Regions from separate parts of the Shewanella sp. 0m-8 genome, predicted to be linked through region 3. Evidence: predicted binding sites of a transcription regulator. Region 3 holds the regulator's gene; each other region holds the start of a gene.
The links. The regulator ArgR, encoded in region 3, controls arginine synthesis, uptake and breakdown. The targets are predictions, from matches to a motif close to ANTGAATANNTATTCANT.
Positions count from the first base shown of each region.

Region 1: the regulator ArgR is predicted to act here: its motif matches at 2,024-2,041, upstream of ACVBIO_RS18855 (aspartate aminotransferase family protein).
Region 2: the regulator ArgR is predicted to act here: its motif matches at 1,704-1,721, upstream of argA (amino-acid N-acetyltransferase).

Region 1 is NZ_JBRIMB010000055.1:20,268-23,536, reverse strand. It holds gene astA (arginine N-succinyltransferase) at 1-447, opposite strand, end outside; gene ACVBIO_RS18855 (aspartate aminotransferase family protein) at 581-1,798, opposite strand; gene ACVBIO_RS18850 (HDOD domain-containing protein) at 2,469-3,269, opposite strand, start outside.
Region 2 is NZ_JBRIMB010000039.1:3,480-6,748, forward strand. It holds gene coaBC (bifunctional phosphopantothenoylcysteine decarboxylase/phosphopantothenate--cysteine ligase CoaBC) at 1-82, opposite strand, end outside; gene radC (RadC family protein) at 232-909, shown strand; gene rpmB (50S ribosomal protein L28) at 1,038-1,274, shown strand; gene rpmG (50S ribosomal protein L33) at 1,281-1,454, shown strand; gene argA (amino-acid N-acetyltransferase) at 1,791-3,110, shown strand; gene rarD (EamA family transporter RarD) at 3,245-3,269, opposite strand, start outside.
Region 3 is NZ_JBRIMB010000002.1:89,122-92,390, reverse strand. It holds gene ACVBIO_RS01605 (Dyp-type peroxidase) at 1-779, shown strand, start outside; gene ACVBIO_RS01600 (cupin domain-containing protein) at 860-1,321, opposite strand; gene argR (transcriptional regulator ArgR) at 1,575-2,045, opposite strand; gene mdh (malate dehydrogenase) at 2,398-3,269, shown strand, end outside.

The DNA of each region.
Region 1 (3,269 bases), on a different contig from region 3:
AAGAAACAGAAAGCGACTTCTTGAAAGCATGCGGCCGTTATTATTTTTACGGTAGCTTCCACGTAGGAAAAGTGTACAAAGCTCGGCTGCGCCAGTGTAATCGTGGCAAAGGGTTAAGGTTTCGACCTCATTACGTACATCGATTTGCTCAGAGTGGTAAACCTCTGTCCCTAATCGATAATGGTAAAAAGCATCGACCATACCTACCGCAGCCTCAATACCACAAGTACCCACAACCTCACCGGTTTCGGTATCTTCTAGTACCATCAAGTAACCTTCATCGAAAGGTTTATCGATCTGCTTAGTAAATGATTCTTCTACTCGAGCAATTTTTCTGCGGAGTAGTGCTTCATTTACCGGTAGAGATGTGAATCCATGCCCTGACTCTTCAGCTATTTGATATAGCGCTTTAAAGTCAGTCGATCGGATTGGACGTATAACTAGCATCTAGGAGTCTCCTCGCTATCACTTGTCGTATCTGTCAGCCTTATCAATATTTGACAAGCACAGCTCAAGAAACGTTCAAGTTATCCTAAAGACAAAAAAGGAGCGTTATCATTGATAACACTCCGTATGCCTTTTAGGCTTCGACAACTTTAGCTACAGCACGTTCAAAACGCGCTAGACCTTCCGCAATATCGGCTTCTGGGATCACTAAAGAAGGCGTAAAGCGAACAACATTTGCACCAGCAACTAGGCTCATAACGCCTTCGTTAATAGCGGCAACTAAGAATTCTTTAGCGCGCCCTTGGTACTTATTGTTAACCACCGCACCAATCAATAGACCTTGGCCACGGATTTCAGAGAATACATCGTACTTGTCGTTAATCTTCTTCAAGCCATCGCGTAATAGTTGTTCACGGTGTTTTACGCCGTTCAGTACTTCTGGAGTATTAACCACATCCATCACTGCATTGCCCACTGCACAAGCTAGCGGGTTACCGCCATAGGTAGAACCGTGAGTACCAATCTTAAGGTGATCAGCGATCTCTTTAGTCGTTAGCATGGCTGCAATTGGGAAACCACCACCAAGCGCTTTTGCTGTTGTCAGCACATCAGGTACTACATCGCCACGCATATAAGCATATAACTCACCTAGACGACCCACACCTGTTTGAACTTCGTCAAAAACTAACAATGCATTATGCTTATCACAAAGTGCACGAACCGCTTTTAAAAATTCAGGATCAGCATCAATAATGCCGCCTTCACCCTGCAATGGCTCCATCATTACTGCACACGTTTTATCTGAAAATACCGCTTCTAATGCTTCAATATCATTAAATGGTACATGAGTAATGCTCTGTGGCTTAGGACCAAAACCGTCCGAGTAAGCCGCTTGACCACCAACACTCACAGTGAAGAAAGTACGACCGTGGAAGGCTTTATCAAATGCGATAATTTGGTCTTTTTCAGCGCCAAACTTATCCATTGCATAACGACGAACGAGCTTAAGTGCAGCTTCGTTTGCTTCAGCGCCCGAGTTAGCAAAATAAACACGATCGGCGAATGTTGCTTCAACTAGCTTAGTCGCCAGCTCTAGTGCAGGCTCGTTAGTCATTACGTTAGATAGATGCCAAAGCTTCTCGCTTTGAGTCTTTAGCGCGCCAACCAAAGCTGGATGACAATGACCTAAACAGTTAACCGCAATACCACCAGCAAAGTCGATGTACTCTTTACCTTCTTGATCCCAAACTCGGCTACCTTCGCCACGAACTGGAATAACCGCTGAAGGCGCATAGTTAGGCACCATAACTTCATCAAATTGGGCACGTGTAAGATTCATAGTTACGCTCATTCCTTCTCATCCTTTGTCATTATCGACCTTATTAGCTGGTCGTATTCCGCTCAATGTCTTTATCTTTTGTTGGTGACATGGCGATTGTTTGTTTAGCTAGAAGGACATTATTAGCGAAAATGTGATCAAAATACCAGTTTTTAACAATCATCAAGAGGAGGAAGAGCGTAAACACTGCATAAAGATTTGAGTTTTAGAATTAACAAAGCAGATATAGCGGGGCTTTAAGCATAAATAGTCATAAAAAAGTTATCTAGCACCCAATTCCATTAGTTATTCACAGTTAATGAATAACTAATGGCCGCATTCAGTTCTAATTAGTTAAGGTTTATATAGATAACCACTGATAAAACACCCGTTTAAATCGATAAATTTCAGGCCTTACAAGTCAACCAATATTGTATACCATTTATAGCGACTCAAACCGGGTCATGTTGCGTCTGCTCAATATTGCATAAAGTGCACATAAAAGGCTCAAAAAGCCAAATAACAAGCATTGCCACTTAGTTTAAAATTCAACCAGACATGCTGTAACAATAATCGATTTCAAACAAGTTTTTTACACAAAGTGGAAAGGTTAATCTATTAACTCGGCTAAAAGCGAATAGAAAGCGAACCTCAAAACAGGTTTATTCACTCGATTTAATTAAGGCATGGCACAATGGCCAGCTTAAAACAGGGTAAGCTTACGGAAGTTTTGCGCATCCAAACGGATCTGTTCTTGCTGCGAGAGCTGGTAATAATCAAACATTAATCGGCATTCTGCAGCGCTAATATTGTCTACTTCTTTTAGTAAATAGACTTTGGCGTAGCAATTAGCGCGTTCTATTAACGCCGAGTCTTCATCAAGTTCTGCGTATTTAAGGCTTGTATCGATCGACTTAAAGGTTTTGGTCAAGCGGCTCTCATCAAACTTAAGTAAGCTAAGGAGTTGCCAATTAAGCGTCCGACCATGACTTAAGACTTGCTGGTACACATCACTTGCAGGAAACTCTGTTGCCATCACCGCATCATAGAGCTCTTTATCTCGGCTTGCGCTCGCCTCTCTAAGCCACGTCCCCCACATGTCATCAAATGTCGTTGCACATTGATTAATCACACAAGTGGCACCCAGTTGGCTCATTAAGCTACAACTATAAATAAAGGCTGGGGCTTTTTGGTGTATGGCAGCTAAAGCTTGGGCAGCAATAGCGGCTACGATACTGTAACGCCAAAATTTTCGAGTCAACCACAGCATCTGCGGTTGCCCTGTAGGCATTAAATTTCTAAGGCAAAAATAAGGTACTAATGCCTGGAGGTTTTCAATCCCAATATAGTTAAGCACCAACTTAACATCGGTTACCTGCACATCAGAAGACTTAGGCCTACGGTGCCTAAAGGTGGAACTGTTAACCATATTCACTAAGTCACGCTCAAGCCAAGGTAGAGCGGTGACCAATGGTCGAATACGCGCTAAGTCAACCTGATCTGA
Region 2 (3,269 bases), on a different contig from region 3:
ATTTCCGTACTAGGTCAGCAGATTTGTATGCGGCTATGCCGCCGCCGATGCCCAGCAGTACTTTTTTGTTATTGAGACCCATACTTAACTCTTTCCATAATCACTTTGGCGATAAATGTTTCATCACGCTGCAGATGTTGCGGCCTAAGATATCACAAACCGCTAAATGGTGATGAACAACTTCCAAAAATCTAGACCATACTCATAGAAGAAAACAACAAGGAGGTTGTGATGGCGATTAAGGATTGGCCCGAAGGGGAAGCACCGCGAGAAAAATTATTAAATAACGGGGTGAAGCAGTTATCGGATGCTGAATTATTGGCGGTATTGCTTAGGATTGGCGTAAAAGGCTTAAGTGCTGTTGAGCTGGCAAGAACTATGCTAAATGAGTTTGGGGGGCTTAGAGGCCTGCTTAGCGCGTCTCAAATGCAAGTTTGTAGGCAAGATGGAATAGGTCCGGTAAAATTTGCGCAAATACAGGCTGCAGTGGAATTAGGTACGCGAATTTCGCAAGAAAAACTACAAAGAGGAAATTTTTTATCTGATCCTGATTTAACTCGGGACTATTTAATGAGACAATTGTCTGATCGTGCTTACGAAGTGTTCGCTATTTTATTGTTAGATAGTCAACATAGGGTGATTCAATTCGTTGAATTATTTAGGGGCACAATCAATTCAGCATCGGTTTATCCACGTGAAGTGGTGAGCCTAGTGCTTGAAAAAAACGCTGCGGCTGTAATCGTGTGTCACAATCACCCCTCAGGGATTGCAGAACCAAGTTCAGCCGATAGACGAATTACTGAGCGATTGAAACAAGCCTTACAAACTATCGATGTTTCCTTGTTGGACCATATGGTTGTGGGCGATCGAGAGATAGTTTCTTTCGCTGAACGGGGATGGATAGATTAATCTATCCCTTGATCTTTGATTTTAGATCCTGTATAAAATGCGCCCTCTGTTGTGTGCCTCAGGCGACGGCCGTGTTCGAGGTGCATTAATGCTCGAGCGTTAAATATATTGTTTTGGAGAAGATTGACATGTCAAGAGTATGCCAAGTAACTGGCAAGCGACCAATGGTTGGTAACAACCGTTCGCACGCGAAGAATTCAACGCGTCGTCGTTTTTTACCTAACCTACAGAACCACCGTTTCTGGTTAGAAAACGAAAAGCGTTTCGTACAGCTACGTATATCTACTAAAGGTATGCGTATCATCGATAAAAAAGGTATTGAAGTTGTTATTGCTGAACTTCGTGCCCGCGGCGAGAAGGTGTAATAAACCATGGCTAAAGCTAAAGGTAATCGTGAGAAGATCAAGCTAGTTTCTAGCGCTAACACTGGTCACTTCTACACGACTGAAAAAAACAAACGTAACATGCCTGAAAAAATGGAAATCAAGAAATTTGATCCAGTTGTTCGTCAGCACGTTATGTACAAAGAAGCTAAAATCAAGTAATTACTTGTTTAAGCATCTTGGAAAAAGCCTCTATTTATAGGGGCTTTTTTTTGCCTAAAATTTGGCATTACTCTGCAATATCATTGTTTTCTATCCCGCTCATTCGTCATTGGTGACTTAATTTTTCACCTAATTCCTCGCGCGGCTTTACTTAATAGCCTTAGCACAAATAACACCAATTTATGCCTGTCAGACGTACTTTACCCTAATGTAAAAATAAACAGTTAAATTGAAAATAAATGCTTTTTAAATGAATATAAATGCAATACTATCTCTTGAAGTTACTAAATTCTGTTATTCAGATGAATGTATATTTACTCTTGAGGTGATTCTAGCGTGCGTACCACTGAACTTGTTGATGGATTTCGTCATTCCGCTTCCTATGTTAATGCCCATAGGGGCAAAACCTTTGTTGTGATGCTGGGCGGTGAAGCCTTAGCTCAGAAACAGTTTCGCGCCATTATCAACGATATTGCATTGCTGCATAGCCTAGGGATCAAAATCGTCTTGGTGCATGGTGCTAGGCCTCAAATTGATGAAGCCCTCGCGCAATACAGTCTGCCTGCCGAATATTACAATGGTGTAAGAGTTACGGAAGAAGATGCTCTTAAGGTGATTAAGCAGGTTGTTGGTGGCTTACATCTCGACATTACCGCGCGCTTGTCGATGAGTTTAAGTAACACGCCTATGCAAGGTGCGCAGATCAATGTTGTTAGTGGCAACTTTGTGATTGCACAACCGCTAGGAGTTGAAGATGGCGTCGATTATTGCCTCAGCGGTAAAGTGCGCCGAATTGACAGTCAAGGCTTGAAACGTCAGCTTGATAATGGCGGTATCGTATTGCTTGGGCCTGTCGCCGCCTCTGTGACGGGGGAGAGTTTTAATCTTACAGCTGAAGAGGTTGCTACCCAGATAGCCATCAAGCTTCAAGCGGATAAGATGATAGGTTTTAGCTCGCAGAAAGGTATCTTAGATGAGACCGGTCAGGTCATCGCCGAATTGATGCCGACAGATGCGCAAACTATTTTAAATAACCTGTCACAAGTCACGCCACTGTGCGTGGGAACAAAAGCTTTTTTGCAGGCAAGCATTGATGCGTGTCGTAATGGCGTGAGCCGCTGCCACTTTGTTAGCTACCTCGATGACGGAGCCTTGCTACAAGAGCTTTTCTCTCGCGATGGCATTGGTACTCAGATTGTGACTGAAAGTGCCGAACGCTTGCGTAGAGCGTCGATTAGCGATATCGGTGGTGTGTTAGATCTCATTCGTCCATTAGAGCAAAAAGGAGTTTTGGTCAGACGTTCACGTGAGCAGCTTGAAATGGAGATAGAGCAATTTATGCTGATTGAGCGCGATAGCTTAGTGATCGGTTGCGCTGCGTTTTATCCATTCGAGGAGGATAATGCGGGGGAGTTTGCTTGTTTAGTGGTGCACCCTGATTACCGTGATGCCGATAGAGGCAGCTTGTTGCTACAAAATATTATTGGTCAGGCAAGAGTGAGAGGCTATTCGCGCTTGTTTGCCTTAACGACTCGCAGTATTCATTGGTTCTTAGAGCATGGCTTTAATATCGTTGAGGTTGATGAGTTACCTGAGAAGAAAAAGCAGCTGTATAACTACCAACGAAAATCGAAAATCCTGGCTTTGGAGTTGTGAGTCCACTCTTAGAACGTGACCCTTTGATTTTGAGCTTAAAAGAGCCTGATATGTTGCTTTATCGATAATCAATGGCCCCACTAAACAAAAAAGCGAACCTCAGGTTCGCTTTTTTGTTTAAGATTCAAGACGGCTTATTTCTTAGCTTTTCTTTTATAA
Region 3 (3,269 bases):
ATCAATATTCTGATAGTGCCTTTAATGGTTTTGTTGCCATTGGTGCTAATTATTGGGACACCTTATACCCCCATGCTCGACCAGAAGAGCTAAAACCTTTCCCTGCGATGAATCGAGGTAATCGAGATGCACCGGCTATCGAGTATGATTTATTTGTGCATATCCGTTGTGATCGTTTTGATATTCTGCACTTGGTGGCTAACGAAGTTAATCAAATGTTTGAAGGCTTAGTTGAACTCATTGATGAAGAGCGTGGCTTTAGATTCATGGACTCTCGTGATTTGAGCGGCTTTGTTGATGGCACCGAGAACCCTAAAGGACGTAGTCGTCAGGAAGTTGCATTAATCGGCGAGGAAGACAGCCGTTTTAAAGGCGGAAGTTATATTCATGTACAAAAGTTTGCCCATAACTTAAGTAAGTGGAACCGTCTGCCAGTCAAGAAGCAAGAAGATGTTATTGGGCGTACTAAAGCGGACAATATCGAGTATGCATCGGCTGATAAACCGCTTACGAGCCACATTAAGCGTGTTAACCTGAAAGACAGTGAAGGTAAGTCTATGGAGATCTTAAGGCAAAGCATGCCTTATGGTTCAGTTAAAGAGCAAGGCTTGATGTTTATCTCTACTTGCCGCAATTCAGTTAATTTCGAAAAGATGCTAGAGAGCATGGTGCATGGCGATAGTGAAGGCAACCATGACCATTTAATGCATTTTACTCAAGCATTAACTGGTTCGTCATTCTTTGCGCCATCATTAGACTTTATGATTACAGCGGGCTAATTCGCAAGGTTTTACTGACTCATAAAAAACGCACAGTAAAGTGCGTTTTTTATTGGGCGTAACAAAGTGAATTATTCGCGCTAAGCTTCGTCTTTATCCCAATAATTGGTGGGGCGTTTGGCGTAAACTTCGTTGACAGATTTTACTAGCACCTTGTTATTTTCTGGGTATACAACTACGTCATGTATGTCTCGGTTACCAACGACCAGAAAAACAAACTCTTGCTCACTATGATTGACGAGTTTATGAGACACACCCGTGTCAGCGTTAAAGCAGATATATTCTCCCTGACTAAAAGGGTGAGGCTCGCCGTCAATGTATAGCGTCGCTTCGCCATGCATCGCGTAGATATGCTCTTCTTCTTTTGTATGGTAATGGGCAACAGCTGAGGACTTACCTGGCGCTAAGCGTTCCATGGTCACGCCAATTTTTTCTCCACCGGCGGTATCGCCAATGTGCTTTTGCTCGCTGGCATACTGATCTTCATGCTGCCAAGATTCCCAGCATATATCGTTGATATTTATTATTTTACTTTTATTCATTATTTGCCCTCGACTAACAGTACTGTCATTGAGGATTATAACGATTATTGCTCGAGAGAGAAGCTGCTATTCAATATATTGTATAAAACATAGTGTTTCATACAGGGGGCATTAAGCTAAATGATTGGGTTACGGTGCAGAGCCTAGGTAAACGGTCGAGTGATGGAGGCTGATTATGCAACAAACAAAAAATGCTGTAGCCCTGAGGGTACAGCATTTAAAAAAATCGTCGCTTTATGTTTAGTCGGCGTAATTAATCAGCATAATTAAACAGTGACTTAACTGTCTCTAGCGTGTCTTCAATGCTATGGATACTAGATGGACAGATGAAAATCGTATCATCACCAGCAATAGTCCCCAAAATACCCTCAGGCTTACCTATTGAGTCGAGCAGACGCGCGATTAATTGCGCTGCACCAGGGCTAGTTCTGACAACAATCATGGCTTGGTTATGGTCAACATCCAGTACCAGGTTTTTAAGCGGGCTTCCGGCAGTAGGAACGCCAAGCTCTGCAGGAAGGCAGTATACCATCTCTTGCTTTGCGTTACGGGTTCTAACCGCGCCAAACTTACTTAGCATACGAGAAACTTTAGATTGGTTTATATTGCTAAAGCCTTCTGCTTGAAGGGCGATAACAATTTCACTTTGAGAGCCAAAACGCTCCTCTTTTAAAATAGATTTGAACGTCTTAACTAAATCATCTGGGCTTTTACTAGCTTGCATATATTATTATTCTTTATTCAAAAAAATCTGCTTTATCATGAATATTTTCGCCGTTTTTGTCAATTGGTATTCGTTTTTTTGAATAAAAATTCATTAATAAACCCAGTTAGACTCAATGATTCAACTTAAGTTAGAATGATTATTCTAAATTTTGTTATGCTAATTTATTATGGTTTTAGCTCTGTATCGCTGATGTACACTCACTTTACTCATTTACCATCTTACATTAGCGTTCTAGATTATATTCAACACGACTAAGGGATAATTGAATTTTTTTTGTGAATCCAGTACTGTTGCGGCATTGGAAAGGTGGATCTAAATCACAAAAATCTGAGAATTGACGGAGATCATTATGAAAGTTGCTGTACTTGGTGCTGCTGGTGGTATTGGCCAGGCGCTTGCCCTACTGTTAAAAACTCAATTACCTGCGGGTTCAAAATTGTCGCTTTATGATATTGCCCCTGTTACGCCAGGTGTTGCGGTTGACTTAAGCCACATCCCTACTGCGGTAGAAGTAAAAGGTTTCGCTGGTGAAGATCCTACTGCTGCACTAGAAGGTGCTGATGTTGTACTTATCTCTGCGGGTGTTGCTCGTAAGCCGGGTATGGATCGTTCAGATCTATTTAACATCAATGCAGGTATAGTTCGTAATCTAGTTGAAAAATGTGCCGCGACTTGCCCTACGGCATTAATCGGTATCATTACAAACCCTGTAAATACAACCGTAGCCATTGCTGCTGAAGTATTGAAAAAAGCGGGTGTTTACGACAAGAACCGTTTGTTCGGTGTTACAACGTTGGATGTTATCCGTTCAGAAACGTTCGTTGCTGAAGCAAAAGGCTTAAACGTTGCAGACGTTAAAGTTAATGTTATCGGTGGGCACAGTGGAGTGACGATTCTTCCGCTGCTGTCACAAATTGAAGGCGTAAGCTTTACCGATGCAGAAGTTGCAGCATTAACGACACGTATCCAGAATGCGGGTACGGAAGTTGTTGAAGCTAAAGCGGGTGGCGGTAGCGCAACCCTATCTATGGGGCAAGCTGCATGTCGTTTCGGCTTATCACTTGTTCGTGGTCTTCAAGGTGAAGCAAATGTGATTGAATGCGCCTATGTTGATGGCGGCAGTGAGCATACTGAGTTCTTTGCACAACCTGTTGTACTTGGTAAGAACGGTGTTGAGCAAGTCCTTGCTTATGGCGATGTAAGCGCATTTGAAGCGAATGC